4 regions of the Lysinibacillus sp. Ag94 genome follow, and region 1 is predicted to be linked to each of the others. Evidence: riboswitches for the same ligand, from Rfam matches in the RefSeq annotation. Region 1 holds a riboswitch; each other region holds the start of a gene.
The links. Region 1 has a riboswitch for cobalamin ahead of mmgD (citrate synthase). Riboswitches for the same ligand answer to the same signal wherever they lie in the genome.
Positions count from the first base shown of each region.

Region 2: another riboswitch for cobalamin. It lies ahead of MY533_RS01805 (ABC transporter substrate-binding protein); the one in region 1 lies ahead of mmgD (citrate synthase).
Region 3: another riboswitch for cobalamin. It lies ahead of MY533_RS09530 (ribonucleoside-diphosphate reductase subunit alpha); the one in region 1 lies ahead of mmgD (citrate synthase).
Region 4: another riboswitch for cobalamin. It lies ahead of MY533_RS13120 (energy-coupling factor ABC transporter permease); the one in region 1 lies ahead of mmgD (citrate synthase).

Region 1 is NZ_CP096780.1:2,363,355-2,371,558, forward strand. Features, by position in the region: gene MY533_RS10910 (DNA glycosylase) at 163-1,074, opposite strand; gene MY533_RS10915 (2OG-Fe(II) oxygenase) at 1,242-1,955, shown strand; gene MY533_RS10920 (bifunctional transcriptional activator/DNA repair enzyme AdaA) at 2,045-2,683, shown strand; gene adaB (methylated-DNA--[protein]-cysteine S-methyltransferase) at 2,667-3,200, shown strand; gene MY533_RS10930 (SPL family radical SAM protein) at 3,419-4,237, shown strand; gene MY533_RS10935 (DUF6366 family protein) at 4,626-4,829, shown strand; gene MY533_RS10940 (YqhV family protein) at 5,502-5,777, opposite strand; cobalamin riboswitch at 6,654-6,848, shown strand; gene mmgD (citrate synthase) at 7,040-8,161, shown strand.
Region 2 is NZ_CP096780.1:396,468-404,671, forward strand. Features, by position in the region: gene MY533_RS01795 (class I adenylate-forming enzyme family protein) at 1-81, shown strand, start outside; gene MY533_RS01800 (acyl-CoA dehydrogenase family protein) at 83-1,750, shown strand; cobalamin riboswitch at 2,051-2,234, shown strand; gene MY533_RS01805 (ABC transporter substrate-binding protein) at 2,519-3,484, shown strand; gene MY533_RS01810 (FecCD family ABC transporter permease) at 3,481-4,482, shown strand; gene MY533_RS01815 (adenosylcobinamide amidohydrolase) at 4,479-5,954, shown strand; gene MY533_RS01820 (cob(I)yrinic acid a,c-diamide adenosyltransferase) at 6,015-6,578, shown strand; gene MY533_RS01825 (heterodisulfide reductase-related iron-sulfur binding cluster) at 7,088-8,204, shown strand, end outside.
Region 3 is NZ_CP096780.1:2,086,146-2,094,349, reverse strand. Features, by position in the region: gene MY533_RS09550 (ABC transporter ATP-binding protein) at 1-322, opposite strand, end outside; gene MY533_RS09545 (M23 family metallopeptidase) at 613-1,509, shown strand; gene MY533_RS09540 (DUF4190 domain-containing protein) at 1,553-1,822, shown strand; gene MY533_RS09535 (ribonucleotide-diphosphate reductase subunit beta) at 1,974-3,014, opposite strand; gene MY533_RS09530 (ribonucleoside-diphosphate reductase subunit alpha) at 3,027-5,240, opposite strand; cobalamin riboswitch at 5,402-5,589, opposite strand; gene MY533_RS09525 (hypothetical protein) at 5,700-6,383, opposite strand; gene MY533_RS09520 (ECF transporter S component) at 6,380-6,874, opposite strand; gene MY533_RS09515 (bifunctional adenosylcobinamide kinase/adenosylcobinamide-phosphate guanylyltransferase) at 7,080-7,472, opposite strand; gene MY533_RS09510 (histidine phosphatase family protein) at 7,421-8,020, opposite strand; gene cobS (adenosylcobinamide-GDP ribazoletransferase) at 7,993-8,204, opposite strand, start outside.
Region 4 is NZ_CP096780.1:2,829,118-2,837,321, reverse strand. Features, by position in the region: gene MY533_RS13135 (energy-coupling factor ABC transporter ATP-binding protein) at 1-152, opposite strand, end outside; gene cbiQ (cobalt ECF transporter T component CbiQ) at 152-922, opposite strand; gene MY533_RS13125 (energy-coupling factor ABC transporter substrate-binding protein) at 926-1,198, opposite strand; gene MY533_RS13120 (energy-coupling factor ABC transporter permease) at 1,200-1,946, opposite strand; cobalamin riboswitch at 2,361-2,546, opposite strand; cobalamin riboswitch at 2,962-3,145, shown strand; gene MY533_RS13115 ((2Fe-2S) ferredoxin domain-containing protein) at 3,288-3,659, shown strand; gene cobJ (precorrin-3B C(17)-methyltransferase) at 3,664-5,334, shown strand; gene MY533_RS13105 (sirohydrochlorin chelatase) at 5,349-6,254, shown strand; gene cobK (precorrin-6A reductase) at 6,251-7,012, shown strand; gene MY533_RS13095 (precorrin-8X methylmutase) at 7,025-7,684, shown strand; gene MY533_RS13090 (cobalt-precorrin-5B (C(1))-methyltransferase) at 7,684-8,204, shown strand, end outside.

The DNA of each region.
Region 1 (8,204 bases):
AAATATCTTATAGAAGAGGTAGGAAATAACACAAAATTGTTAGAACAAAACTGAAAAATTAAATGAGCTGTACAACAATTTATATTTTGGTAATATTCTAGGAAAAAATAGAAAGGAATCACCGTAGTAAGATGATTCCTTTCTTAATAAAGTTATAATTATTCAGTATAGGACACGCCATAAATAAAAGGTAGCGTATGATTCCCAGTTTTTCCATGGAAACGATATTTCTAAGATTTCATCTTTCGTCGGCTTTCGGTCCATATTACGTAAAACTTTTATCGAATTAATAAGACCCACATCATCGATTGGGAAAGCTGTCTGGAACCTTAGGCAGCGCATGAGAACATAATTGGCTGTCCATGGGCCAATTCCTCGTATTTTAATTAAGCTCTTCTCAGCTTCTTTAAAGTTCATATTCATTAATTTCTCCCTCGATAATTCTCCACTTGCCATTAATTTGGCAATTCCAATAATATATTCACTTTTTTTCACCGTCATTTTAATATCTGCTAGGTCGGTAGGTGTTAACTGTGCAATTCGTTCGTACGATGGGAACACCCAATACTTTTTACCATTCCATTCGATTGAATCGCCAAATCCTTCTACAAATTGCTTCTTTAAGGCGTATGCGAACGCTAAGTTAATTTGTTGCCCTAAAACTCCCCAACATAATGCTTCAAATAAATCAGGAATGCCTATAACTCGCATTCCATAAAATTTTTCGGCGGGCATTTTAAGTAATGGGTCTGCCTTTGCCATTTCATAAAATGGCGTTAAATCGTTATCAAGATCAAACCATTCTTGAATATATTTGACAATCTCCTCTCGCTTCCACTTTTCAACAGGTCTACAATTATTTAGGAATTGAACAACCATTTGTTTATGATTGATTACGCTGATCTGTACTAAGGACCGAATGTCTCCTATGGCAATAACTTTTGTAATTTTATCGTTCTCTATTTCATACATACATTCATTTTTTTCCCTTGTTAAATAGCCTAGGTTAGCATTCATGTCGAAATTTTCGGGTAATGTGATTACAATATCATCATTGACTTCATGCCATGTCATTTTTCCATTCTCCTCATCTAAAGACGACTTTCTATTGTAATTTTACTTTATCACATAATAATCTTACCTAATTTTGTTATCTTGCTATTACATTCTAAACACCTTATTTTTTTCTATTTATGAGGTTATAGTGTTATTTATCAAGAATGCTTAAGGGAGTGATAAAAATGGTCCAAGATATTAAAACACGCGTCGAGAACTTAAACTGGGATTCCATTCAAAATGAATTAGATGAGCAAGGATTTGCAAAGCTTCCAGCGATTTTAACAAAAGAGGAATGTGAATTGTTCATAAAATTGTATTATGAGGAAGAACCATACAGAACGACAATCAATATGACGAGATATCGCTTTGGGAATGGGGAGTACAAATATTTTTCCTATCCATTGCCTGAAATCATCCAACGTTTAAGAGAGTCCTTTTATCTAGAATTGGCCAAAACAGCTAATCGATGGTTCGGTTATTTAAAAAAAACGGAACAGTTTCCAGATCATCTTCAAGATTTTTTGAACACTTGTGAAAAATATGAACAAACGAGACCGACACCTTTACTCTTAAAGTATGAAACAGGCGGGTATAATTGTTTGCATCAAGATATATATGGCGACATATTTTTCCCGTTTCAAGTAGTATTTGTATTAAATCAACGAGATAAAGACTTTGGCGGTGGAGAATCGCTATTAGTGGAACAAATTCCTCGTGCTCAGAGTAGGGGACATGTCATTACTTTAGAACAAGGCAGTGCGCTGATCTTTCCTACAAATTACAGACCTGTTCTAGGCAAAAAAGGATATTATAAAAATACGGTTCGTCACGGCGTAAGTACGGTTACTTTTGGAGAACGATACGGTCTTGGAATCATTTTTCACGACTCTAAATAAAAAATTAAACTTCAAAATCTTGCGATTCTATTCCCAGAATTGTACATTCTGAAGTTATAGGGAGTATATTGTAAGGAGAGGTGAGATAAATGCCGAATAGAATTAATAACGGACATCAAGAAAACGATGGTTATAGCACTTTGAACGATGCAGAAATAATAACAGATGAAAAGTGGCAAGCAATACTAAATAATGATACAGCGTACAATCATCAATTTTTCTACGCTGTAAAGTCGACAGGGATATTCTGTAAACCATCCTGTAAATCTCGCGTTCCGAAAAAAGAAAATGTCTGCATTTTTTCAAACGCAGAACAAGCCCTCCGCGCAAATTTTCGCCCTTGTAAACGGTGTAAGCCTACGAATGAAAATCTGCCAGATAGCGAGTGGGTTAATTTAATTACTGAATACATTGATAAAAATTTTACAGAAAAATTAACGCTAGAGTCGTTAGCAACTATTTGTCACGGGAGTCCGTATCATATGCATCGAACATTTAAAAAGATTAAAGGCATTACGCCGGTTGAGTATATACAACAAGTGAGAGTACGCGCGGCAAAAAAGTATTTAATTCAGACAAATAAAGCGATTGGAGATATCGCCATATGTGTGGGTATGGCTAACGCGGCTTATTTTATTACTTTATTTAAAAAGAAAACTGGACAGACACCAGCACAATTTCGCCAAATGAGTAAAATGGAGGAAACGTACAATGGAAACAAAGAATAAACCAACCCTTTATTGGTCTTTACTGAAGTTTAAAGATTGGCATTTTTATATTGCTGCAACTTCAAAGGGGCTTGTGTTTGTAGGTTCACCGAACAAACCATTCGAGGAATTGTTCGAATGGGCTAAGAAACGCTTTCCAGGAAGTCCTCTTGTTGAAGATGATGCAAAGCTTGAACCTTATGTTATTGAAATCACTCAGTATTTAGAAGGAAAGCGCAAAACCTTTACTGTTCCATTTGAGTACGTAGGTACGCCCTTTCAGCTAGCAGTCTGGAATGCACTTTGTGAAATTCCTTATGGACGGACGTCATCCTATTCCGACATTGCAAATAATATAAATAAGCCAGCAGCTGTTCGTGCTGTAGGCGCGGCTATTGGAGCTAATCCGATATTAATGACTGTACCGTGCCATCGTGTAATAGGAAAGAATGGCTCATTAACTGGCTATCGGGGCGGTTTAGAAATGAAGACACAGCTCCTGGATCTAGAAAAACGAGGTTCATCTAGCAATGAGTAATTATTGCCGTTTAACTTGATTCAGCAGAAGTCCCCCACTTCTATAAATGGAGGGATGAATACGAAGAAACATATAAATCAGGAGGGGGTCCAAACTCCCTGCTGATTCAAGTTAAGCCTCCAGAGGATGTCAAAATTTTGAATGGAGTTAATTGTGCAAGCGCAATTCAAAATTTGGACGCAATTACGCCGAAGCATTAGATTGAATGGAGGTTCATCATGAAAAGTGAAATATTTTATAAAAGTCCGAAAACCATTCTGAATAAAGGGACTGGCTTTCTTTCTGGATATACACATTCCCTAAATCCTTATACAGGCTGTTCATTTGGGTGTTCCTATTGTTATGTACGCGAAATGCCTGTAGCTCTTTTTCGAGAAGGAGAATGGGGGAATTGGGTTGATGTTAAAAACGGAGCTGCGAATCTATTAAAAAAGGAGCTCCATCGCGCCAAATCTAAAGGAAATGTAACCATTTTTATGTCCTCAAGTACAGATCCATATCAACCAATTGAGTATCAGGAAAAAGTGACGAGATCTTTACTAGAAGTTATGGTAGAAGATCCCCCTGACTTCCTATTAGTACAGACTAGAAGCCCATTAGTAAGTCGAGATATTGATTTACTGCAACATTTTAAAGATAAAGTTCGGGTAAGTATGACAGTAGAGACAGATAGGGAAGATATTCGTAAGCATTTTACGCCCTTTGCTCTTCCTATTCCGGCAAGGCTTAAAACACTCCAACAGCTTGCTGAAGCCGGTATTCCTGCACAGGTTGCGATCGCTCCCGTATTACCAAGTAGCGAGCGATTTGCGGAAATATTACGTCCATTGGTTAACCGAGTATGTATTGATGATTATTTTATGGGGGACGGCAGTGGCGGTAAACGCACACACAGGATGGGCTTACAAGCGTTATATAGAAATCTGGAAATGGAAGAATGGTATCATCCATCCGTCTATCAAATGGTTTATAAACGAATGCGGCAGTATTTTTCGGAAGATGAACTTTTCATTAGCCAGAAGGGATTCGAACCTTAGCAGTAAAGTAGTACCTGCATGGTTACGACTCATCATGAGCAGGAAGCATTAACAGAAGAGAAGAAAGCCTATTTTGCACAAGAACGTGAGCAAATATTAGCCAAGTTACGAGATCTCTAATTAGACGAGGAATAGTAAAAACCATTATAAAATAGATATATATAAAGATTTGTATATCGCAAGAAAAAGGGGTAATTCTGTTCCATGGACAGCCAAATTGGCTATCCCATCTAAGCACGTTCGAAAATTAGAGCGCTTAACAGGCATAAAATCCGTAAAGGCTTTTTTCGGGTTTCAATAAAAAAATGGAAGATAGATAATCCGTAATTAACACTTTTAAAACCATATGTGTTATAAATAAGCTAATAATTTTTTGGAGGTGTATCACATGGATTCAAAGGAAACACCAGAAGAAAAAAGAGAACGTTTAAAACAAAGTGAACTTAAAAATAATCCTACTGGTTCTTTAAATGATGGAATTAATAGAGGCATTGGCGGTAATTTAACTGGTATGGGTTGGAAAGAGTCGGTTGTATTAATTATATTGTTATTTATCGGATATATCGTATATAAGTTATTTTTTAGTCAATAGTTTCCCGAAAATTCATTTTTTTACATTGATCAGTCAATCTGAAGAAAACAGACTAAATTTGGCCATTTTTAAAATATTCCATGTCTCCCGTAAAAAAAACGGATGGCAGCTTTTATTTTATGCTGTGAGAGCGATCGAAATGGGTAACGGTACGTGTTACTGAATCTAGATCGCTCTCACAGCGTTATTTTTATTGTTTTAGTAAGCTCAAAGCTGTAAATCGTAATTTAAAATTCAAAGCATCTTCATTTAGTTTCAATTTGTTTTCCTACCAAAATCCAAGAGATCAAGGGTTTGGTAAAACTTTAGCCTTTTACAATTTGAGAAGAAAATTTTAAAAGGGTCACTGAGTTAAGGTGACCCTAAATGAGGGAGGATGTGACGGTCAACCAACGCCACAACCGAATAAGTGTGTGCGATACACTCAATATTAATTTGTGCAAGTAGCTGTTACTTATACATATAAAAACGCATCGTGTCACACGCCTATAAAAGTCGCCATACGTAAAGTGCGAAACTTTGTTCAATTTGCATTACTACCATTGGTATACTGATATGTACGTTTTAATGGAGCAGCCATTAGAGTGTGTCAAATTAAAATAATGTAATTAACATCAATTGCAAAACATACTTTTGGAAGAATTTTATTATTGTCGAATATTGACTTTATTATCACTTAATATGTGAGCTAACAATAATAAGAGTAATTCCTGTAAAAAGGCAAATAATTCTCGTCACTGGAATTTTATCAGCTAGTCCAAATAATGCAATGGCAGTCGTTACAATTAAAACTGTTGGACCAACCAAAGCAAGCATTGTATTAATATAAAATGCTTTTTCTAAATTATTAAGCTTTAGCATCAACAATCCAGCACTTACTTCAATACTTCCAGACAATACGCGTAAAATAACCATAGCAAGAACCGATTTTTCAATAACTGTCATCATCCAATCTTTATAGATAGTTTTTAAAGGTGAAAATAAAATTCTCTTATATTATATTTCCATCATTAGGATAGTTGTAGACTTCTGTTTTAATATGAAATACTAAAATCAATATATGTATGATTCGTGTTAATTATTCTTGTTATATTATGCTATATAGTGTTCATTTAATAAGCGATTTTCTAGTTAATAGTTCAAATAGAATATCCATTTTCTACATAGTTTTTTAGGGGTTATATTTGTATTAGCAACGGGTTAAATTATTATTAAAAACAACTATCTGTAGCGTATGCTAGCCAAAAATATTATGAAATTCTTCTTAACGAAAGAAAGTCCATTCCGAAACAAGGAATACTAATAGCATTCATAACAATTTCTATTTTCCTCAAATGTTGTATCGCAAAGCTAGTCGTCCATATAGGAACAACAAACGACGTTGCTAAACACAAATTTAAAACCGCATATGTCAAAAGAAAAACGAGACGCCAGGATCATTCGTAAATTATTGATCCTGGCGTCTTTAATAACCAAAAAGGTAAAGAACTCACTTCCTCTATAGTTTGTTTTAGGCCCTCAGATAACCGCTGATTATTATTGCTGTAACACTTATAGTCGGACTACTTCCTATAAATTTTCGTAATTCCTAAATGTACCCAAATTTCTCACGCCTAATTTAAAAGAGATCGCCTTTCTTTTAAAGAAACTCTCTAAAACCGGTTCAGCGGGATCCTTTTAAAAATCTTTTTTATACGAAATATTGCTAAAAAATGCAGAATAGTTCACCAAGAAAGAAAAATAGTTAACGATAGTCTGTCTTTTCAGAATTTTACCTATATTGCTTGTTTTAAAAACTCTATGTTAAGGTAAAATGACAAATTGAATATGCTAAATTTTGGTGGTTCAATGGAGTTGATTCCATTTGATGAAAAGGGAAGTTGGTGAGAGTCCAACACTGTCCCGCAACTGTATTTAGGAGTTCAATAACAAAGCCACTGTTTTGTTTGTCAAAATGGGAAGGTGTTATTGTAGCGTTGATCATAAGTCAGGAGACCTGCCACTAAATAAGCATCAATTGACCTACGAGGATAGGGAGGTGTTAGCTACTACATGATCTTTGTGAATTCATGAAAATTCACTGTTTATTTGCTATGTCATGCTTTTGTAGATTAACAGCTTCTCAAAGGGGTAGAAGTTGTTTTTTTGTTGTTCTTTCGTGTTTTAATGGTAACGCTTACAAGAATAATTAAACAAAGGGGTTGTAATGAATGGAGTTAAATTATTCACCAGGTCTCGATGGAATCATTGCCGCTGAAACAAAGCTATCTTTTTTAGACACTGTAGAAAGTCAGATTGTGATTCGAGGCTATGATTTGATTGAGTTATCACAAAGATATTCGTATTTAGACATTGTCTACTTATTGTTACATGGAGAAATACCAACTACCGAGCAACGAGCTGATTTACAGGTTAAGTTGAAATCTAATTACCAGGTTCCACAAGATATTTTTCAAATTTTCAAGTTATTACCTGATGGGACGCATGCTATGGATGGGCTTAGAACAGGCATTTCTGTGTTAGCAGGCTATGATCAGCAAATCAATGATCGTTCTACTGAAATGAATTTGTCACGAGCATATAGACTTTTAGGTGGTATGCCTAATATTGTAGCGAATAGCTATCGTGCATTAAATGATCAAGATGTCGTGGAGCCTGATAACCAGCTTTCCTATAGTGCCAATTTTTATTACATGATAACTGGTAGAAAACCAACTGCTTTAGAAGAAGAAATTTTTGATCAATCACTCGTTTTATATAGTGAACACGAGATGCCAAATTCGACGTTTACGGCTCGTGTTATTGCCTCAACACAATCTGATTTGTATGGTGCTTTAACTGGGGCGGTCGCATCATTGAAAGGGAATTTACATGGTGGGGCAAACGAGGCAGTAATGTATATGCTTCTTGAAGCCAAAACAGTTGATGGCTTTGAAACATTGCTGAAAAACAAACTGCAAAATAAAGAAAAGATTATGGGCTTTGGCCATCGTGTTTATATGAAAAAAATGGACCCAAGAGCGCAAATTATGAAAGAGGCTTTACACAAATTATGTTTGCAGCAAGGAGATCATCGCTTATATCACATGTGTGAAGCTGGTGAAAAAGTGATGGTACAGGAAAAAGGGTTATACCCAAATTTAGATTATTATGCGGCACCAGTGTACTACATGCTTGGATTGCCAATTGAAATATATACACCCATCTTTTTTGGATCACGAACGATCGGCTTATGTGCTCATGTCATTGAACAGCATGACAATAATAGATTATTTAGACCTCGTGTCAATTATATTGGCGAGCGTCATAACCTTGAAGAATTGTCGGTATAATCAAGTTTAACAACTCGCCTTAGAGCTGATGGGCATTCTGACC
Region 2 (8,204 bases), 2.0 Mb from region 1:
TTTGAACGTGTGGAAGCGTTACCACGAAATGCATCGGGCAAAATACTAAAACAATCCTTGAAGGGACAAGGGGTGAGATAGCATGAAAGTTTTACAGCGGGAAGAAATGAAAACAACAAACTTTTTTAACGAAAATGATACACTTCATAAAGTTTTAGAAATGATGCTAGATAAAGAGTTTGTTGACTATGCAAAACGTGAGCTAACAGATTTTGGTGAACTTTGTGCTGGAGATATTGATGTGAGAGCTAAGCATACTGATAGGGAGGGTGAACCTCGATTACAAAGGTATAATGCCTATGGTGAAGAAGTGTCAGAGGTTTGGGTCAATGATGGCTATAAAAGAACAATTGAAGAGACATACAATACCGGCATTGTTGGCTATGTGCATAAGGATATTCCGCAATTAGGTAGAAAGGGTAACTATGTCTATAGCTTTGCCCAAGGCTATATACTGTCACATGCTGAGCCAGGCTTTTACTGTCCTGTTACGTTAACAATGGCAACGGCTTATCTCCTTGATCATTATGCAAGTGATGAGGTGAAGGCGCGCTTTTTACCACATGTTTGTGCAACAGGAGAGACAGAGCTATATGAGGGGGCTACGTTTTTAACGGAGCGTCAAGGTGGCTCTGATGTTGGAGCGAATGTTGTGAAGGCAAGACAGGACGGCAATCAGTATCGTTTATATGGGGAGAAATATTTTGCATCTAACGCAGGAATGTGTGGAGTAACTATGGTATTGGCGCGCATGGAAGAGGCTCAGGAGGGTTCAAAGGGCTTAACATTGTTTGCAGTTCCATGGCGAAATGAGGATGGTACAGTTAATAACCTGCGCATTCGCCGTTTAAAGGATAAACTTGGCGTTAGAGCAGTACCTTCTGGTGAGGTGGAATTTGATGGTGCATTAGCATATGTTGTCGGTGACCCAAATAAAGGGATTTACTATATGCTGGAGGCACTTAATTTATCGAGAATTTGCAATGCGGTTGCTTCTATCGGCATAATGCGCCGCGGTTATTTAGAGGCGAAGCATTATGTGACAAATCGTCATGCCTTTGGTAAACCTTTAACACAATATCCCATGATCCAGGATACACTAGGGAAATTCGGTGCCAAGCTTCATGTAGAAGTTGCCACTGTTTTTGATCTTATTCAGCTGTACGATAAAGTAACTAGTGGGCTTGGGATTAAAGAAGATATTATTTTAAACCGTTTGTATATTGCGATCATGAAAAAAGAAACGGCAGAGCAAGCTGTACATTATGCTAGTGAAGCCATTGAATTACATGGCGGAAACGGCTATATTGAAGATTTTGTTACACCTCGGTTATTAAGAGATGCACAAGTACTTACTGTATGGGAAGGGACTGCGAATATTTTAGCTTTAGAGCTCATTCGCTTAGTTGATAAGTTTCATGCGCACGAAATGTTTGTTCGTGTCATGGAAGAACGTCTAGAAAAACTAGCTGACAGTCCATTAGTTGAAATTGTTGTGGATCAATTAGCAAAACTAGATTCAACTTTGCAAACATTTAGCCGTTTAGATGATGCAACAAAATCGTTTGAAGCAAAAAAGGTCGCAGAGAAAATGGCGCATTTATATGAAAGTGTGGTAGCAGTCGAATGGGCACAAAAATTCGGCGGCAAATATGAGAAGCTAGCAGATATTTATTTAGAGAATACATGGGCATTGCGAGAAATGGGTGCACCAATGAAAACGGTACAGTATTTTTCAGATATAGTTTAACTTAGTTCGGTAGTGTCCAAATAACCTGCTGAAATAGAGGAACTCAGTCTAAGAACGCCACGTCCTGTGGCGATGACTGAGTGACCAACATCATATTGGCGAATGTCACTGAATCGGAAAGATGTTCACATAGGATGTTAGCCTAAAATCATCGCATCCATGCAATAACGGCTAACTGACCTGCATCACGCAGGCCTAAGCACAAAGCCAATCCCGGACGCAATTATGCCAAGGCGTAATGGATTGTATAGAAGTCGTCTCGAATGGAGGCGACTTCTTTCATTTTCATGTATAATAAAATCAACTGAATATTATAAAGGTTCTTTACTTAAGTAAAGTGAAAAGGGAAATCGGTGTAATTCCGATGCGGTCCCGCCACTGTATGTGTGAGTTTTTTCAATCTGCGCCACTGAAAATTTCGGGAAGGCTTGAAAAAGCGTATGAAGCACGAGCCAGGAGACCTGCCTTTATAGAAAACACGTTGTAGCCTACGAGGATAGGATGGTGGATTTTGTATATGTATTTTTGTGCAAATTTGACCCCCTCATTATTTTTTGATGAGGGGTATTTGTTTTGGAAGATGAATGTCGATAAATTTGAAAACAGGGGCGATAAATTCAAAATGTTAGGTGATAAATCTAAAATGTTGGCTAGAAGTCCGCAATGTTGATATACCCCTACAATGTTAGGTAATCAAAAACTAAAACGTATCGATAAATCAGAAAAACAATAACAACTATATGCACAAATAGACTGAGGAGGATTCACATGAAGAAAATTTGGAAAATAGGGTTATCAGCATTTTTAGCTATTGGCTTACTTGCTGCATGTAATACAAAAGAGGCGACAAATGAAAAGCCGTCATCTTCTGAGCAACAAGGGACAACAAAAGTAGACCAAGCAACATTCCCAATGACGATAAAGGATGCTACCGGTAAGGATATTACGCTAGAGGCACCTCCTGAAAAAATTGTCTCACTCATTCCGAGTAACACAGAAATTTTATTTGGCCTTGGCTTAAATAATGAAATAGTTGGTGTGACAGATAATGATGACTATCCACCAGAGGTTACTAAAAAAGAAAAGGTTGGCGGTATGGATTATAATATTGAAAAAATTATTGCTTTAACGCCGGATATCGTTTTTGCGCATGCGTCGGGTATGGGTTATTCAAAAGGAGCTATTGAACAGCTTGAGGCGGCAGGTGTAAAAGTATTTGTTGTAGCGGATGCAAAAAACTTTAATGAAACTTACACAACAATTGAACAGCTTGGTCGTGCAACAGGAAAACTAGAAGAGGCTAAAAAAATTGTTGCAAATATGAAGGCAAAAGTTAAAGAAGTTGAAACAAAACTTGACGGTGTTGAGGCGAAAAAAGTCTTTGTAGAGTCGTCTGATGAGCCAGAAATTTATACAGCTGGTAAAGGTACATTTATGAATGAAATGCTAGAAATGATTCATGCCGAAAATGTGGCAGCAGATTCAAATAGCTGGTATAAAATTGATGCTGAACAAATTATCGCAAAAAATCCAGATGTCATTGTTGTGGCATATAATTACGTACCTAATATTTTAACGAAAATTCCACAACGTGCAGGCTTTGAGACAATCTCTGCCGTGAAAAATAAAGCCATAGTACAAGTGGATGAAAATATAACAAGTCGTCAAGGTCCTCGTTTAGCAGATGGTCTTGAGGAATTAGCGAAGGCCGTCTACCCTGAGGCGTTTAAATGAGTAAAAAAATTGTAGCCTATGTAACAGCAATAACGCTTCTAATTATTAGCATCTGGTGTGGCGTGGCGATAGGCTCGGTTCATATTCCGCTAGAAGTATTGTGGAATAAGGCGGCTGATGAAACAGCCGCCAATATTTTATGGAAAATTCGATTACCTCGAGTTTTGCTTGCAGGGCTTGTAGGGGCGTCACTTGCAATTGCAGGGGCCGCTTTTCAAGGCTTATTAAAAAACCCTTTGGCTGATCCTTATACGTTAGGTGTTTCCTCTGGTGCATCAGTTGGCGCAGTTATGACCATTTTTTTTAGTATATCAATACCTGTAGTAGGTCATTTTACATTACCGACCTTTAGTATGATAGGTGCCATATTAACGATGGTAGCTGTTATGGGCTTTGCTAGAATAGTAGACCGCTCGTTAAAAATGGAAACTCTAATTTTAACGGGAGTTATATTTAGTTCATTTTTAGGTTCCTTAATTTCTTTAATGATTGCATTATCTGGTGAAGAGCTTCGCCAAGTTATCGGATGGCTGCTCGGCTCAGTATCGATGCGTGGTTGGCCTTATGTTCAGATGATTATCCCGTTTGTCATAATAGGCTCCATTATGCTTTGGACACAAAGACGCGAGTTAAATGTGCTGTTATATGGTGAAGAACGCGCGAAGCATTTAGGTGTTCATGTTAAGCGCAGTAAATATATTATTTTAGTGGGTGGATCCATGTTGACAGGAGCTGCGGTAGCTGTTTCTGGAACGATTGGCTTTGTTGGTTTAGTCGTCCCTCATATGACGAGAATGGTTTGGGGCTCTGATCACCGACACTTATTGCCATTATCCTTTTTAAATGGGGCAACTTTGCTGATTATTTGTGATTTAATAGCACGAACAATTATTATGCCAAGAGAGCTACCGATTGGTGTCATTACTGCATTTATTGGGGCACCGGTTTTTTCCTATATTTTTTACAAGCAACGTAGAAGCAAGGGGGTACGGGCATGATTGTTGTTGAACATCTTTCCGGCGGCTATGAAGACGTACCTATCGTCCGGGATATAAGTTTTTCAGTTGAAAAAGGCAAAATACTAGGGATCTTAGGGCCGAATGGTAGCGGGAAATCCACACTGTTAAAAGTAATAAGTGGTATACTACCAGCAAATGCAGGCACTATATTAGTAGATGGTAAAAGTAGCAGCTCTTACAATGCCCGTGCATTAGCAAAAAAAATGGCGGTGCTACCACAATTACATGCTAATGCTTTTTCTAACAGTGTACGGGAGGCAGTATCACTTGGGCGTTATCCACATCAAACAGGCTTCTTTTCAAGCTGGACTGATCGCGATGAACAAGCAGTCCAACATGCCATGATGCAAACTGGTGTGAAACGCTATGAACAAACACCGATGGAATTTTTGTCGGGCGGTGAGCAGCAAAGAGTATTTGTAGCCCAAGCACTTGCGCAAACAGCTGAAATATTGCTGCTAGATGAACCAACGAACCATCTAGATATTGCTCATCAACGTCAAATTTTAGATATGGTGCGAAAGGAAGCAATCGAAAGTGGTTTGACCGTTATTATGGTACTGCATGATATGAATTTAGCCTCCCTTTATTGTGATGAATTATTGCTAATGGAGGAGGGGCGGATGCGAGCATTGGGGGCGCCGCATGAAGTATTAATCGCTTCGCAAATCGAAGACGTCTATCAAGCTCGAGTTGCAACTTACGCACATCCAGAAATTCCAAAGCCTCAAATCACCATGATGCCAGCATCAGTTGAACAGCAGCAGCGTGCTGTCATTACAAAAGAAAATTTCACTGTTACAGATCGTTATATTAAACTTCAATCGGAGTTTCCGTTAAAAACAGTGTCCTCAGCTGTCCATAATCCGGGTATTGGTTGGTATGATTGTCTGTTAAATCGCTCTGTACCAATAGATTATGTCATTAATGATGTGAAGAGAGAGGTCGCTGAATTTCTACTAAAGGAACATTTTTCATCTACAAGTACCGTCGTCATGTTAACGGCTGTCCCAACAAATCTTGTAGCTATTAATGAATATAAAGCTTCCTTTGGCAGCGTCCTAGTTGCCGTTACGGCCGGAGTAGGTAATGCAGTTGATGTGTCTCGTACACATGAAAGACAAGATGAACCACATATTGGTACTATAAATACGTGGGTTATTGTTAATGGTTGTTTATCAGAAGAAGCGTTTTTCCAAGCAATGATGACGGCTACCGAGGCAAAAACAAAGGCATTGCAATCGGAAAATATTCGCGATGAACTTAGTGGTACAATTGCGACAGGTACTGCTACGGATAGTTTATTAATTGCAGCTACACAAAAAGGGGAAGAAATGCTGTATGGAGGTCCCATTACTGATGTAGGTAAGATTATCGGTAAAGGTGTTTTTGAAACAACTGTACAGGCAATAAAAAATTATCTTCATTCAGCAGATACACCTGCTAAATGAAAATAATGCCCTGCGCGACAGCGGAGGCGAAATTATAAAATAACTTTAGGAGATGAGAGAATGAAGCTTTACACGAAAACCGGCGATACAGGGAAAACTAGTCTTATCGGTGGACGCGTTGATAAAGATAGCTTACGCGTTGAAACGTATGGGGCCATTGATGAATTAAATTCTTTTATTGGTAAGGCTGTTAGTGAACTAGATCGTGAATTATTTAAGGATATTTTAATTGATTTAGAAACAATTCAGCATGAGCTTTTCGATGCGGGTGGCGATCTTGCTAACGTCATGAAGGAACGTCATTATAAGCTAACAGAGCAGCCAATCGAAGTGTTGGAAACGCGTATTGATGCATTATCAGATGAAGCACCGCCGTTACAGCGCTTTATTTTACCAGGTGGTGCACCAGCAGCTGCAACCTTACACATTGCTCGCACAGTAGCACGTCGAGCAGAGCGTCAAATGGTAACGCTTATGAAGGAAATCGAAGATGTACCGACAATTGTACAAAAATATTTAAACCGTCTATCTGACTATTTATTTGCAGCTGCAAGGGTTGTGAATTTCCGATTGAATGTCGCGGATGTTGAATATATTCGAAGCGGCAATGTCTTTAAAAAATAATTACCTAAAGTTGTGGTTATTGAGATGCATTCATTTTTCGATTAGTACTTTGAAGATTTATCGGAACAATTTTAACTTTTATCGGAATAATTTCAGTTTTTATCAACTAAGGGTGATATGAGACCACAAGCAGAGGAACGAAAGACTAAAGGCATCACGTTGAAATAAAATAACTACTTTTAAATCTAGCGCACTAAAAAAAGCCGATTTGCCATCTTAACATGATGCAAATCGGCTTTTTTGACTATGTAAATACTACAAAAGAAGACAAATTTATATTAAAAATAAATCTGTAGTGTTTTAGAACGCACTTAAAATTTAGGGTGGCATTTTTTCTAGTAAAATGTAAGAATATAAAATTATCAGAAATATTTCCGTTTTATGTTGACTGAATGCTCACTCATTTATTAGAATAGGAATATAATGATGGAATGACGTACATTTACGTATGAGCTAGCAAATTTATCACAAAGAGAGAAAGTTACGACAAACTAAGGGGGGGACCAACCATGAGTCCATTAGTAATTGCAAACATTGTTCTAACAGTCGTGGTTGTGCTTTATGCAGTAGGATTGTTCTTCTATCTGTTAAAAACACGCTATAAGTTTGTGCAATTGGGGAAAAAGATTGAATTTGATGAAAGTGTTAAAGAACGAGTTCGTTATCTTATGGTCAATGTACTTGGCCAAAACAAGCTATTAAAAGATCCAAAGAGTGGTTTAATCCATGTCATGTTCTTCTATGGATTTTTGATGGTGCAGCTAGGTGCCATTGATTTAATTTGGAAGGGGTTAGCACCTGGATCACATTTACCGCTTGGTGTTTTCTACAGTGTGTTTACATTTTTCCAAGAGCTTGTGGTATTAATGATTTTAGTGGCGGTTGTGTGGGCATTTTACCGACGCTATGTAGAAAAGCTAGTACGTCTAAAACGAGGCTGGAAAAATGGTCTTGTCTTAATCTTCATTGGTGGGTTAATGGTATCCACATTACTTGCAAATGGTATGGGAATAATTTGGCATGGTGAAGGACTAACTTATACAGAGCCAGTTGCTTCTGGTATCGCTGCGATTTTTAGTTTCTTACCAGCTTCAGCAGCGGCTGCTGTGTTCTATGTAATGTGGTGGGCACACTTATTAATTCTTTTGACATTCTTAGTGTATGTACCACAATCGAAGCACTTCCACTTGATTGTAAGCCCGATTAATGTGTATATGAATCGTTTAGATCGTACAGGTACTTTAACACCGATCGACTTTGAGGCATTAGAAAATGCGGAAGATGAAGAGGATATTCCAGCAATTGGTGTTGGCCGTATTCAAGATTTTACACAAAAACAAATGTTAGATTTATATTCCTGTGTAGAGTGCGGACGCTGTACAAATATGTGTCCAGCATCGGGAACAGGGAAAATGCTATCACCTATGGATTTAATCGTGAAGCTTCGTGATCATTTAACATTTACAGGTGCTGTTGTAACAAAGCAAAAGCCATGGGTTCCTTATCAATTCTTTGCTAATACAAAGGGGAATCAGCTAGCGATGGCAGCTGGTGCTGAGGGGGCAGTGATTGAAGATATTTACAGCCCTTCTTTAATTGGTGATGTTATTACAGAATCTGAGATTT
Region 3 (8,204 bases), 280 kb from region 1:
CACGTTCCTTTGCCGAATACGTCATCATTTTTTCATACAGTGCTTGACGAACATCCGATGCAAAATGGATCGCTGCCTTTGAACTATAATAGGAGCAACCTATCCCTCCAACAAGTCCAAATACCGCACTCATTAGCATCCAAATGAACATTTTTAGCACATATGGATTGTCGCTATTAGCAATACCTGTATCGATCATATGCTGCATAATAGTCGGCTGTAGTAAATCCATCGTTACCTCTAGTACCATTAATAATGGCGCGATCAAGGTAAAAAATTTATAGGGTCCTAAAAACCCTCCTAACTGTTTTATTGCCTGCATTCTTTCGTCTCCGTTCTTTTCTTTCACACCTTAATTATAACTGAAAATCATTCTCAAGTGGTACTTAATTTTTCGAGTCTCGTAATATTCGAGACTCGATTGTTAATTTATGTAGGTTTTGGTCACTGTCGTAATTGTTCAGGCTATCACCTAATGAACATTTCCATTTATCAATATATTGAATTAAAGGAAGATTAGGACCAATGTTCATTTACCTATGCTAAAATGAAAGTTAGGATGAAGTAAATATTACCAATAATGTTATAAATCATAAGGGGGGACGAGAAATAGTGTTTCCAATCTTTTATTCCATTGCTATGCTTATCATTTTGCCTGCTAGCTTTATCATTTCATTATGGAAAGCTCCTTTTAAAAGTAAACTGGAATGGTTGTTGGACTTATTGGTGACGACAGCACTAATCGTTTGGCTATTTCAAGCAGGAAACTGGAGTTGGGTCGGCTATTATGTTCGATTTCTTTGGTTGGCGCTCTTAATTGTCACAATCATTTATTCTTGGAAAAAGGTAAGTAATTTACCGTTTACAATAAAATATTCAGTAAATCAAAAGTTTTCAATTGGTATTTATATTATCCTTATTTTGATTTTTGGTACGTATAATGCTTTGGTCTTAAAAAGCTATACAGTAGCCGAAAAAGGAATTGAGCTATCTTTCCCACTTAAAAATGGCACCTATTATGTCGGACAGGGTGGTAATCAAGTATTAATGAACTATCATCAAGCCTATCCAGGTCAAAAATACGCATTAGACATTTTAAAATTAAATACTTTTGGAACCCGTGCAAGTGGACTATATCCAGAAGAATTAAAAAACTATCAAATTTACGCAGATATTTTGTATAGTCCTTGTAACGGAAAAGTAGTCGACATCCAAAATGCTTTACCCGATCTGCCCCCTCCTAAATCTAATCCAGAAAACCCAGCGGGAAATCATGTCGCCCTAGCATGTGAGAACTATGATGCTACCATTATTTTAGCCCATATGCAAAAAGGAAGCGTGGCAGTGGCAAAAGGAGAAAAAGTAACAACGGGCCAAATACTTGGAAAAGTAGGAAACTCGGGCAATACAAGTGAACCACATTTACACATTCACGCCGAAAAGGATGGGAAAGGTGTACCGATAACATTTAATGATCGATTTTTAGTGCGAAATAGTTTAGTACGATAATCTTTAAAAAATGGTTAAATTCTCAAAAGAGGGTGGATAACGATTGTCTGAAAAAAATCAAACAAACAATAGTTCTGTCATTTCTTTAACGGTTGGAATTCTATCATTGCTAATACCTTTTATTGGTTTAATCTTAGGCATTATAGGAATAATATTTTCAAGTAAGGCTGTTAAAGAAATTCATACAACTAATGCAGGTAGTAGAGGATTAGCAACTGCAGGTTTAATTTGTAGTATAATAGGGGTTATTTTACAAATCCTTGCGATTTTGGGGTATATAGCTTTTTTCTCAATGACGGTGGTTAAATATTAACAGCTAAATAGAGCGTAATTTGCGCTCTTTTTTAATCTGAGGGAACTCGTTTGTTTGACCCGAGCAATTTTTTTCTTTTACGTAAGTGTCTCCCCCTGTCTCACAAAAAAATCCACCTCCATGTTTTTTCAACACGGAGGTGGACTTGGCATTACAAATCATCAAAGCCGTTATCTTCTACATTAACCTTTACATACTGGCGAGAACGCTGCTCGAAGAAATCTGTTTTCCCTAAATCAACATCCTCATACGCTTTAATCCACTTTAATGGATTTTTGCGATAGCCTTCAAATGGACGCTCCACACCAAGCTGATTACAGCGTACATTGGCATAGAAATGGACATAATCATGCACATCTTCTACATCGAGGCCTTCCACTTTATCGCCAATCACTTCATTGGCCCAATCAATTTCTAGCTGAACAGCTTCACGGAAGATCTCTTGTACACGAGCTGCTCGTAAAGGTGTATCGTATTCAGGATATTCCTCTAATAGCTCCTGATAAATCTTCACAAATAAATCGACATGTAGCTGTTCATCACGATTAATATAATTAATCATCGTTGACGTAGCCACCATTTTTTGATTGCGTGCTAAATGATAGAAGAACGCGAAGCCAGAATAGAAGAATAACCCTTCTAAAATGACATCATATACAATCGCTTCTAGCATATTTTCAACAGATGGCTCCTCGGAAAATGCATGGTAGCCTTTAATGACGAAGTCGTTGCGTCGCTCTAGCACAGGCTCTGTACGCCAAAAATCAAACGTACGATCCTGCTCATCTTTGTTCACTATACTTGATAGCACATAGGAATAAGAGTGATTATGGATTACCTCTTGTTGCGCTAAAATAATCATTAATGCATTTAAGCTTGAATCTGTTAAATAATCCGCTACTTTTCCGGCAAAATCAGTTTGTACACTGTCTAAAAGTGCTAGTAAGCCAATGATTTTTAAAAAGGATTCTTGTTCATCTGCTGATAATCCTGGAAACTGTTTGACATCGTTGCTCATATTAATTTCAAACGGTGTCCAGAAGTTACCTAGCATTTTTTTATACTTTGGATATGCCCAGCTAAAACGGACATCATCCCAGTTTAAAATGTTAGAAGAACGTCCGTTGACAATACCTGTTGAACGGTTCGGTGCATCCTTGTCCATAATTTGTCGTTTTGTAATAGTTGTCATTGTTATTTCCTCCTAGCTCGCGCAAGACTCACATTCTAGCAATTCTACAGACGTTGAGCGCACATAATAAGTCGTTTTTACACCGCTCGCCCAAGCATTCATATGCAATGCTAGTAAATCTTTCGCCTTAATCGTATTTTGAACATATAAATTAAGTGAAATGCCTTGGTCGATATGACGTGCTCGTGCAGCATTTTGCTTGATTGTCCAATTTTGATCGATGAAATAAGCAGATTTATAATACCAAGTCGTCACAGGTGATAAATCTGGTACTGTTACTGGAATTTTATAATCCTTCTTCTCCTCTGAATAACTCTTTTGGAAAATTGGATCAATCGTAGCCGTACTGCCCGCTAAAATGGATGTTGAAGAGTTCGGTGCAACTGCCATTACATAGCCGTTACGCATACCTTTTTCAGCAACCGCGGCGCGTAAAGCGTTCCATTTTTCACTGTCATAGCCACGTTTGTCAAAATACGCACCCGTATGCCAATCTGAGCCATTAAATAATGGGTAAGCTCCTTTTTCGCATGCCAAATCGTTAGAAGCACGAATTGTTAAATACGCAATTTCTTCATATAGCTTGTCCGCAAATTCTACAGCTTCGTCTGACTCCCATTGAATTTCTTTCAAAGCTAATAAATGGTGCCAGCCAAATGTGCCAAGCCCAATACCACGGTAGCGTAGGTTCGTACGCTCTGCTTGTTTTACTGGAATTGTATTTAGCGCAATAACGTTATCTAACATACGTACTTGCACTGGGATTAATCGTTCTAGAACACCGGCCGGTACTGCTCTTCCTAAATTGATAGATGATAAGTTACATACAACGAAATCTCCAGGCTTGCGACGTGTTACAATGACATCATCTTCTAGTGTAATAGATTCGAATTCAGTAGCTGACATATTCTGGAAGATTTCTGTGCACAGGTTCGAACTGTAAATCATTCCTTCATGCTTATTCGGATTCATGCGATTGACTTCATCACGATAGAACATAAACGGCACGCCTGTTTCTAGCTGTGAGCGCATAATACGCTTCATAATATCAATAGCTGGTACGACTTCACGACTTAACAATGGATTCGCGATACATTCCTCATATTTAGTACGGAAAGAACCGTCACCCTTTTTCTCATCGTAGAAATCCTCTAGTGAGTAGCCCATAACCTCTCGTACTTCATGTGGGTCAAATAAGTGCCACTCCCCACGTGCTTCAACAGTTTCCATAAATATATCCGGTAAGCATAGCCCTGTGAAAATATCATGGGCACGTAAACGTTCATCGCCATTGTTTAAGCGTAAATCTAAAAACGTAAAGACGTCTTTATGCCAAACATCTAGATAGACAGCAATAGCGCCTTGTCGTTGCCCAAGCTGATCGACTGATACCGCCGTATTATTAAGCTGTTTAATCCATGGTAAAACGCCACTTGATGCACCTTTAAAACCTTTAATAGATGAGCCTCGGCTACGAATTTTACCCATATAAACACCAATACCACCGCCGTATTTCGATAATGTTGCGACATCTGTATTCGTGTCATAAATGCTTTGTAAACTGTCATCTACTGTATCGATAAAACAACTTGATAGCTGTCCATGTGTTTTACCCGCATTCGATAATGTCGGTGTGGCAACAGTCATATATAAATTACTCATTGCCCAATAAGATTCACGGACTTTTTCTAAACGATTTTCTGTTTCATCCTGCATCAGAGTCATCGCAATAACCATCCAGCGTTCCTGCGGTAGCTCCACTGGTGTTTTCGTGTAATCACGGACTACATAGCGGTCCATTAATGTTTTTAAACCAATATACGTAAACAACTCATCTCGACTTGATTCTAGGTACGAAGCGAGTTCCTGAAGCTCCTGCTCACTATATTTTGTTGTTAAACTTTCATGATACAATCCAGCTTCTGTATAGTGTGCTAAATGTTCTGGGAAAACTTTATAAACATCTTTCACTGAGACACCACGACGCATTGCAAATTGATCATATAGTTTTTCTAAATATATTTGAGCTGCGATAAATGTCCAGTATGGCTCTTCCTCATCAATAAGGCTAAGCGTTTGTAAAATCATCGCATCTGCCCATGCTTCAAATGTCGCATTGTCGTTTTTTCGTAGCCATCGATCTGATAATCTTACAAAACTTTCAAGTTCATCCTCTGTGTAGTTTTTCTTGAGCTTAGCAATTTGTTGTTCGATTTGAATTGTCATGTAACATTCTCTCCCTTTCCTTCTCCAGCAACACAAAAAGCGATCACGCAACATTTATCGGTTACGTGATCGCTGTAAAATCGGAAATGGAAATGAAGGACATGCACACAAAGAAGTGAACAAATCTCTCGCCTCCACTTCTCAATCCCCGAAGAATGTGTTGCTGTCTTGAACAAATCGGCAGGTCTCCTGGCTCGTGCTTCCTCCAAATGATCACCTTCCCGTTCTTCACAGTGGCCAATTCATCATTTGTCAGCACTTACAGTTGCGGGGACAGCTTCGGCCTAAGATGACTCTCTTTCCGAATTCCCTTTTAAACCATATTGGTACCGCTCGTCCAAAATACTATATATAGTGTTTTAACTCCTAAACAAATCTAACATATTGTGTTTATTGTTGCAATAGGTGTTTTGCACCTTGCACGTTATAAAGTGCTACATTTTCTCGAAGCAAGCCCAATTACAATGCAGTTTTACGTAGTTTTTCAAAATTTCTAGGAAATTTTTTTTGTGCTAGCTGCTCTTTTTCTGGCTGAATTCCTAGCAAAACTACTGCACATGGACCAGCCGATTTCTCAATATCTAAAGAACTTTTGACCTGTTGCTCGCCAAAAAGTCGGGTAAATTCGACTTGTAGACCTTTTGATCCAACTGGCCATACTTGCTGCACTATTCCCTCTTTCCACGCCTCAAAAATAGGTTGGAGCTGCGCCACATCTTTAGGCTGTGCAAGGATTTCATTGCCTACAAGCGGTAATCCATAGGTGTACCAACTAAGCTGTTCATACTTAGTTGCTGTACGTGTTTGCTGCTCACCTAGCATCGTTATAGACAAACCAGATTGTAGAGTCGGCATATTGGACTCTGTACTACCGTCTATTTGTGGACAATTAAGACCCGTCTCAGCAAAAACCTGCTGAATGCCTGCAACGTAACGAGCCCATGCAGCATCCCCTGAAAAATTAGCGAGTATAATATGGCTTGGTAAAGCATTTGCAGCAAGCTGCTCTAAAAAAGTAACACGTGCCGTTAAATATGCCGTCAGTTTGTCTGAAGCAGACACAACATCTTGTGGTTTTTCGCCAATTGCTGCGGCATTATCAGATGTTGCAATCAACCCGCCTATTTGTATTGCATTTCTCAATGTACTCGACCTTCCTTACGCATAAACACTTTAGAGAGAATTGGCATCGCAATGGCAACAATCACTAGATTTATGAGTGTTGCCAATGGAAGACTAGTCAGTGATGCCCAGTAAAATGCAGGACTAATGATAAAGTAAAATGGTAAAGGTGCAACAACACCATTGAAAACAAGTGCCACAGGCCATTTCCAGAAACGCATTCCTTTTTTATGCATTACCCCAAAGACCCATACAACAATAAACATTTCTACTGCGATAATAATATGTAGTGGCCCATATGGAAAGCCAGTAGTTAAGGCTGAGATAAAATGCCCAATGACTCCCGCAACCCCTGCTAATACTGGAGATAAAAATACAACGCTCAACAATGCAGGTGTAGAGTCAAGCGCAGCAGTTGAAATAAATGTTGGAATTTTAATGACTGCACCAACTGCACAAATTGCCGCTACCATGGCAGTGAGCGTCAATTTCATCAATCTTTGTCGATCCATCCCATTTCCTCTTTCCTGTTATATTTGGCTCGTCATCCATAACGTAGGTCGATTTCTGTTCCCGTTGGACGCTTGGTCGCTGACGCGCAGAGCAAAGCGCTTTCAAGGGGTGCCAAGCCTCCACTCCGATCAACTTATTTACAAAGCATACGTCCTACCAATCTTATCCCTAAATGAACAGCCTATTAAATTTTTTAAAACTATATTATTTGATTCGTTCCCCGATACCGTACCAAATACGTACGACTTGTTCGGCTTCAGCGAATAATGCCTGGTACAAACGCCCACATGTATCACGCAACAATCGTGCCTGTTTTTCCATTGGCACAACTCCACGACCCATATCGGTCACTATTATATAGACTGCACATTTTTTTTCAAGAGTCTTTAATCTTGTCAAAATGGTTTTGACAAGGGGTTCATCATCCTCAAGATTTTGTGTCACGAGCCATTTCTCTATGTTTTTAATAATTAGTACATTACAGGCTGGGCTGGCATCAGGTAGATTGCCATCTACTAGCTCAACTTTTTGACCTGCAAGCAATTTCATGACATAGTCGGTTTTTCCACTATAGGCGCCTCCGATAAAGACATGCATCTCGCTCCCTCCTCCCAAGCCTTTCTTGTAAACGTTAAAGAAAACATTTTATCATGCGGTGTTTGATATGACCAAAAAGTTTGCTCAGTCGGTGCAAATTCTACAAGAAGTGCTCGAATAACTCCACCATGGACAACGAGATGATAAACACCTTCACCTTTTGGTAACTCAGTGAACCCTTCAATGACTCGCGCACAAAAAGCATCAAAGCCTTCCCCCCTTGGAGGCAGTGACTGTACAGGGTCATCTAACCATGCACAATAGCGACTATCTGTTTTCAAGTCCTCATATGTTCGTCCTTCAAATGCACCGAAGTTCGACTCTCGAAATCTTTTATCAGACACATATGTTGCATTCGGAAAATAATGGGCAGCGGTTTCCCTACAACGCAGCAAATCACTACCATACACCTTCGTGACTTCTGAATCTACTATAGTCAGCAAAGATGCATCAGCTAATGAAGAATCTGTCCAGCCAATATATCGCTTCTCCAAATTTTCCTTTGTTGGGGCATGTCTCATTAAGTGAACAATAACAACGTCACCCACAGTACAACCTCCATTCCTTCAATTGATGCACCGAGTAAATCTCCAGAAACACCACCAAAGTTGCGCACTGTAAATTGCCGGAAGACTAAAAAGGCAATCGCTAATACAGCTATCAACACTAGAGGAACAATTGAGAAACCTAAGACAAACAACAAGCTACTATACGCCACAACTAAAGTGATAA
Region 4 (8,204 bases), 470 kb from region 1:
TGCTGAAATAACGTTGATTTTCCAGCTCCATTATGACCAAGTAAAGCGATTTTTTTCCCCTTTGGAATTTGAAGTGTAATATCTGTTAGTGCATAAGTTCCATCTGCATAAGCGTAGGATAAATGTGTTAAATCAAAGTATAAATCTGTCATCAGAAAAAACCTCCATAAATGATGAGCAGTATAAAAATAGTAGCAATACCTACCCAATTTTTTGTGTTATAGATAACATCGTTTTGCCAATAAACAGTTTCGCCACCACGGGCTTCCATCGCATTGTTTAGTTCACGACTGCGTTGGAACATCTCAACAAATAAAGCTGCAATTAACATTGATACCGAACGAAGCCACTGCATAGGGGAGCTGTATCCTAGACGAGCCTGCTGGGCAAGATGAATTTTTTGCATACTATCTAAAAAGATAAAAATAAAACGATACGTCAGCTCTACTAGCTCTACAAATAGAGTTGGAATTCGCCATTGTCGTAGCACGTAACAAATAGAGTGGACTGATGTTGTGAGAATTAAAAAATACAAACAGCTAATGCTGCCAAGGACGATGAAAAAAAGCTGTTGTGCTGTCACGAGGCTCGCTCTGCCGATAAAAATCGTCCAACTATTAAGTGAAAATGACCAAATATACGCTGGTAACGTGCTAGTTGTTGGCACTATAGAAATTAAAATTGACACTAAACTTGATAGTAAAAAAAATCCGGGAAGCAATAGCAATTTAACATAATATTTAGCAGGGATTTTTGCACCTAAAATGATAAAAGCACTCATCACAAAAAATGTAATGAGTGAAATTCGTTCATCTCTCATGATAAGCGACAATATAAGTAGTCCAAGGGATAACGTCATTTTTTCTAGCGGATGAACAGTCGCTAATTTATTTAAATAAGCATACTTATCAATGAGTAACATCGCTTAACCCTCTTTATGTTTGCCGCGCATTAAGCCAATGAAATAGCCGATAAATCCAGCGCCAATAGCAGCTTGTAATGCGAATAATAAGCTTTCGATTTCACCACTTGGTGGCGCCCATAAGCTTTCAAACCATGGCTCGTAGTTAGCATCAATTTCACTAATTGCTGCCTCCGCTTCACCATCAGCCCCTTCGAATTCTGCACCTTTTTGAATAAATAGGGGGATAATCGCTAGGAACACAACAATGGCTAAGAGCAGTAAGTTTTTTTTCATGTTAGTGTGCCTCCTTTGTTGAGAAAACACGTAGAGCCTTTAATTCACTCACATTGTATTTTTTTAGGAAGTTCATGACGATCACTGTTAAAATTCCTTCACTAACAGCAAGAGGAATTTGAGTTAATGCAAAAATACCAGCAAATTTTGTGAATGAAGCCATAAAGCCTCCGACCTCAGAAGGGAAGGCAAGAGCTAGTTGCACTGAAGTGACAACATATGTACCTAAATCACCAAGCATTGCTGCTAAAAAGACGGCTACTGAAAATGATAATCCCATTTTTTGTGAGCCCTTAAATACATAGTAAGCGATTATAGGGCCCATAATGGCCATCGAAAAGGTATTTGCCCCTAATGTTGTAAGCCCGCCGTGTGCTAATAGTAAAGATTGGAATAATAATACGATTGTCCCGATGACACTCATTGCTAATGGTCCAAAAAGAACTGTTCCAAGTCCAACTCCAGTTGGATGCGAGCAACTCCCTGTTACAGAAGGAATTTTTAAGGCAGATAGTACAAAGGCAAAGGCACCCGATAGCCCTAATATCATTTTTGTTTCAGGGTTTTCTTCAATGGTTTTTCGAATAGAACGTAATCCTAAAATAATAAATGGAATCGATACGACCCACCAAAAAATCGCCCATTCAATTGGCAAAAAGCCCTCCATAATATGCATCGCAAATGCACGATTTGGCACGAATAAAAATGCCAATAAGAAATAACTAAGCTTCCAACCTGAAAATTTCATGAATCTCTCCTCCTGGCTTTAAAATATTTCGAATTAGTATGCGATCGATCCAATGTGCCTTGGCGTAATTGTAGCTGCCGCTTTGCTTTCGCTACAGAAAACATTTGTAGCTGCCGCTTTGCTTTCGCTACAGAAAACATTTGTAGCTGCCGCTTTGCTTTCACACAGAAAATAATTCGTCCGGATTTTTGAATTGTGCATTCCTTTCAAAGTCCGTGACATCCGCCAGAGGCTTTTCTTTTCATTCAGTAGGTGTTTTAGCCCGGTTGGAACCATATCTGTACGAATCTACCACCTTGAGATGGAGTCTCTGCTGAATGAAAAAAGCACTTCTCCGATAATGGAAAAGTGCATAGCTAAAAAAGCAAATAAAATTCTAATCTGCTAAGCCGCACACCCATCCTCGTAGGTTGAAACGATCACATTTTTTTCGGCAGGTCTCCTGGCTTTAGTTCAACGTTTTATAGGTCTTCCCATCCTTTGGACAGTGACTTTTTCTATAAAACTCCCTAGTACAGTGGCGGGACCGCGCCGGACTTGAACCGGCTTCCCTTTTAAGCGAAAAGCTGAACAATTCGCACCGATAAAAGATGAAGTTGTGAGATTTCACGACAAAGTGTAACATGAATTTCCATATTTATGCTATGATTTTTATGAAAAAATTTAAAATTAATAGTCTATGTCGAAAATTTAGATAAATCAAAAAGAAATGTCGCGTTTTTCTCTAGAATTTTAAAAAAATTGTCACAAATTAAGAAAGTAATATTGAAATTTTTAAAAAATAAGCTATGATAGAAACAGTTTTCAATTACATGAAAATTCTTTCAGCGAACATCTTTTGTAGCGAAAGTGAAGCGTAAGCTACAGAAGCCTCCTACCTGTATAGATGGTGAGATGAATGCTGATTTAAGTTCTTTTCAACGGGTATCAAAACACCTGTACCTGCTGAAAGAAGGTAAAGCCTCCGGCGGCTGTCACGCAATTATGCCGAGGCATAATTGATATATTAAAAAATTCATATAAAACGTCCATAAGTGCTTGATTATTTTCAAGATAATAGGGAAATCGGTGAAAGTCCGATACAGCCCCCGCTACTGTAATAGCTGATGAAATCGTGGATGCCACTAGTGAAAACTAGGAAGGTGCGAAAGTAAAAGGAAGCTTAAGTCAGGAAACCTGCTTATGTGATGATGCATGCAAACTTTTCGGAGGGAGAAGTTGAAGCGAAAGCGAGTACCTGTATATATTCGTTTTTATTTGGCTTCTACTAAACCTTTACTCTTCGTCTAGAGTAAAGGTTTTTCTTTTTCCTAAAAGCAAATGAGGGGAGAACGAACGACTATGACAACTTGGAATTTAGAGGGCATGAAAACACATCTTTTTATTTGTAATGGTAGTAGCTGTATGAAAAAAGATGCTGAGGATATTACACAGGCGATCCGTGACGAAATACAGGTGCTGGCACTTGATCAGGAAATACATACGACAAGAACTCGCTGTAATGGCAGATGTAAAGATGCTTGTGTTGTCATTGCATATCCTCAGGGGAATTGGTACCGTATCCCGACAACAGAGCATGCGAAGGCACTCGTACAAAATTTAAATCATGAATCGTTACATAATGAGCATGTCTTTACATTGCGTGAAGGCACGCTACACCGTACAGCACAAACAACAGCCATTAAAGGTATTGAAAAGGTGAAAGAGGGGTAACAACATGGCGCAAAAAGGTAAGATTTTCGTAGTTGGCTTTGGCCCTGGAGACTTTAAACATATTACGACTCGTGCTGTAGAGGCACTGCAACAAAGTCATATGATCATTGGGTATAAAACGTATGTTGAACTTATTCAGGATTTAGTTAGTGCAAAGTCGATTATTAGTACTGGTATGACGGAGGAAGTTTCACGTGCACAGGAAGCGGTACGTCAAGCAGAGGCTGGAAGTATCGTATCGGTCATTTCCAGTGGAGATGCCGGCGTATATGGAATGGCAGGATTAGTGTATGAGGTATTAATCGAGCTAGGCTGGACAGAAGCCACTGGTATCGAGGTAGAAATTGTTCCAGGTATTTCAGCTATTAATTCGTGTGCGAGTTTACTAGGTGCTCCAATTATGCATGACGCCTGTACCATTAGTTTAAGTGACCATTTAACACCTTGGAATTTAATTGCAAAAAGAGTAGAAGCGGCAGCGATGGCGGATTTTGTTATTGCGCTTTATAATCCAAAAAGTGGACGTCGTACGAGACAAATCGTAGAGGCGCAACGAATTTTATTAGAATATCGTTCGCCAGATACACCGGTTGGCCTTGTGAAAAGCGCATATCGCGACCGTCAAGAAATTACGATGACGACTTTAGCAGAAATGCTTGAACATGATATCGGCATGTTAACGACAGTTATTATTGGGAATTCAACAACATTCTTCTACGACAATAAGATGATTACGCCACGTGGCTATCAGCGGAAATATACACTTGGTGATGAAAAACAACCGTTACGACCACATCAACGACTCAAGGAAGAAAATGAACCATGGGCGATGAATCAAGAAACTGGAACAGCGCGTAATGATTTTGCAACAGATCCTAATACCAATCGTATTAAGCCCAGTTTAGCTATTAGACCGGAACTAAAGCCTAAAAAATCGTCACTTGAAATGGCAACAGCAGCTCTTGCTTTGGTGAAGGGTACGAGCGCTGTGAAAGTAACACCCAAGCTCGTTCAACAAAAAATCGAATCTGTTTTTGAATTAGCGGTTAGTCCTGGGGTAGCCAATAAGTTCTTTACGCCGCAACAAATGATGACATTAGCTGAAGTAGTTGGTGAGGAAGGGACGATGGAGTATACACCAGACCATCAAATTCATTTGAAAATTCCAACGTCTGAGCCTGAAGAAATTACAACAAAGCTCCGTGAAGTTGGCTTTTTACTTGCACCACTTGGTGACGTACTTTCGTTAAAGGCTTGTGACTTCTGTTATGGCGAAAAGTTCGATTCGATTCCATATGCGGAAGAGATTCAAGAAAAGCTTGGGGGTATGGCGTTACCGAAAACATTAAATATTGGTTTTAATGGCTGTGGTATGGCGTGTTATCGAGCAGTATTTGATGATATTGGCATTGTTTATCGTAAAAGTAAATTTGATGTTTTTATTGGAGCTAAGCCGGTTGGTCGTACAGCACATGCGGCCCAGCCTGTTGTTGAAGGGTTAGAGCCTGAACAGCTCATACCACTTATCACCGATATTATCGATGAATATAAAGCAAATGCGCATCCAAATGAACGTCTGTTTAAATACTTCAAGCGTGTGAAAAAGATCCTACATTTTACGTATCAGGATATGTCTTCAAAAATAAAAGTAGAGCCAGCTCCATGCGGCGACTAGTGAGGGGTAATGAAATGAAAGCAATTTTATTTGTCGGCCACGGGAGCCGTTTAGAAGCAGGAAATGAAGAGGTATGCGCGTTTATCGAGCAAATGACACCTCGTATTGATGAACGTTTTTTAGTTGAAACATGTTTTTTAGAGTTCGCTTCGCCGAATATTGAGGAAGGTATTACGAACTGTGTGAAGAAGGGTGCAACAGAGGTGCATGTTATTCCGATTATTCTTCTTCATGCTGGACATTCAAAACTACATATTCCAGCAGAAATCGAACATGCACGTGAGCATTATCCAAATATAACGTTCACATATGGTCAAACAATCGGTATCCATGAAGAAATATTTGCTATATTAGAAGACCGTTTAGCTGAAATCGGCTTCAATGCTGAAGAACAACATGAAGATACTGCTATTTTATTAATTGCACGTGGTGGCAGTGATCCTGCTGCAAATGGTGATTTTTATAAAATTACACGCTTGTTATGGGAAAAACTCCCGGTTAAGTATGTAGAAAGTGCCTTTATGGGTGTCACTGATCCGCGTGTTGAAGAAGGAATTGAGCGTTGTGTGAAGCTCGGTGCTAAAAAAATTATTATGCTACCGTATTTTTTATTCACAGGTATTCTAATGGAACGTATGAACGGTATGTGTAAGCAATTTAATGAAAAATATCCGGACTGTGCTATTCAAATTGCTAACTATTTTGGCTATCATGAGCGTTTACAAAATGTACTATTAGAACGTATTGAGCAAGCTGTAAATGGCACGTCAACAGGTATGCAAGATTTAGAAAATTATCGTGCTTATGCAGCAGTACATGGACATACGCATCATCATCATCACCATCATGACCACGATCATGAACATGATCATCACGACCATGATCATCATCACCACCATGAAGAGGAGCCAGTGAAATGATTTTCATGTTAGCAGGGACGAGCGATGCTAGAAATCTAGCACTTGAAATCCAGTCAGCGGGTTATGCTGTAACAGCAACGGTCGTTACTGAATCAGCTGCTTCTAGCCTTGCTGAAGTAGGCCTTCCTTATTTAGTCGGTCGTTTAACGGCGGATGAAATGGCAACGATTATTACAGAGCGAGGATACCGTTTAGTGGTAGATGCCTCTCATCCATTTGCTGAAGAAGCTTCAAAAAATGCTATGGTGGCAGCTGAGCAAGCAAATGTTCCGTATATTCGCTATGAGCGTGCTCATGAGCAATATGCACATCCGTTAATTACGATTGTGAAAGATTACGACGAGGCTGCCCAGTTAGCAGCAAAAAAACGTGGTGTCATTATGCTAACGACGGGCAGTAAAACACTAGCAACCTTTACAAAGGTATTACATGGTTTAGAAAATACACGAGTAATTGCGCGTATGCTTCCTCGACTCGATAATATGGAAAAATGCGAAGCACTTGGTGTGGCGCAAAGAGATATTGTTGCCATACAGGGCCCTTTTTCAAAGGAATTAAATGAAGCACTTTTTCGTCAATATGATGTGACGTTGATGATTACGAAAGAAAGCGGCAAGGTTGGCTCGGTGGATGAAAAGCTAGAGGCAGCCCTTGCATGTGGCATCGAAACGATTTTAATTGCAAGACCAAATATAAAATACGGACAGCAATATTCTACATTTGAAGACATACTTCAAGCTGTACAAAACACACTTTAGGAGGCAATCCAAATGGACTTTAAAACAGATTTCAAACCATTAACAGTAGACCCAGATAAAATTTACGATTACAGTTTCTCTATTATTGCAGAGGAAATGGGCGAGCATAATTTTTCAGAGGATGAGTGGAAAGTTGTACGTCGCATCATTCATGCTTCTGCAGACTTTGAATTAGGGCGTAGCGTAATTATTACACCGGGAGCAATTGAGGCTGGTATTCAATCAATCCTTGCTGGCCGCCATGTTATTGCAGATGTGCAAATGATTGAAAGTGGTTCAGGGAAAAAACGCTTCCAAAAGCATGGTGGCGATTTACACTGTTATATCGCTGATGAAGACGTATCAATTGAGGCGAAAAAACAAAACACAACACGTGCAATTATTTCTATGCAAAAGGCAGCTAAATTACACGAAGGTGGTATTTATGCAATTGGGAATGCCCCAACAGCATTGCTAGAATTAATTCGTTTAATTAAAGAAGGCTTAGCGAAACCAGATTTAATTATCGGTATGCCAGTTGGCTTCGTATCAGCTGCTGAATCGAAGGAAGAGTTATTAAAACTAGAAGGTATTCCGTATATTACAAATGTTGGTCGTAAAGGCGGTAGTACAGTGACGGTTGCCGCATTGAATGCTGTCTCACTTTTAGCGGATGAACAGGCGAAAAAATAATGGAGCGGAAGCCTAAAAAGGATCCTAAAGACATGCGTCACGGTTATACAACGGGGTCCTGTGCAACTGCAGTAACGAAGGCCGCTTTACTCGCCTTAATTACAAATGAAGAGCAAGAAACGAGTACGATTCATTTGCCAATTGGACGAGATGCAACCTTTACGATAGAAAAATGTACATTTCAGCATGACGCTGTTAGCTGTGAAACGATTAAAGATGCTGGTGATGATCCGGATGCAACACATAAAGCACTCATTGTTGGCACAGTAAGCTGGTCAGATATACCAGGCATTCATCTGGACGGTGGAGTTGGTGTCGGGCGTGTAACAAAGCCCGGCTTACCAGTACCTGTTGGAGAAGCAGCTATCAATCCTGTACCACGGAAGATGATTCATAGTACTGTACAAGGTGTACTTGATGAATTTCAAATTAAACGAGGCGTTAACGTAGTTATTTCCGTCCCTGAGGGGGAGGAAATTGCGAAAAAAACGTTAAATGGGCGACTTGGTATTATAGGAGG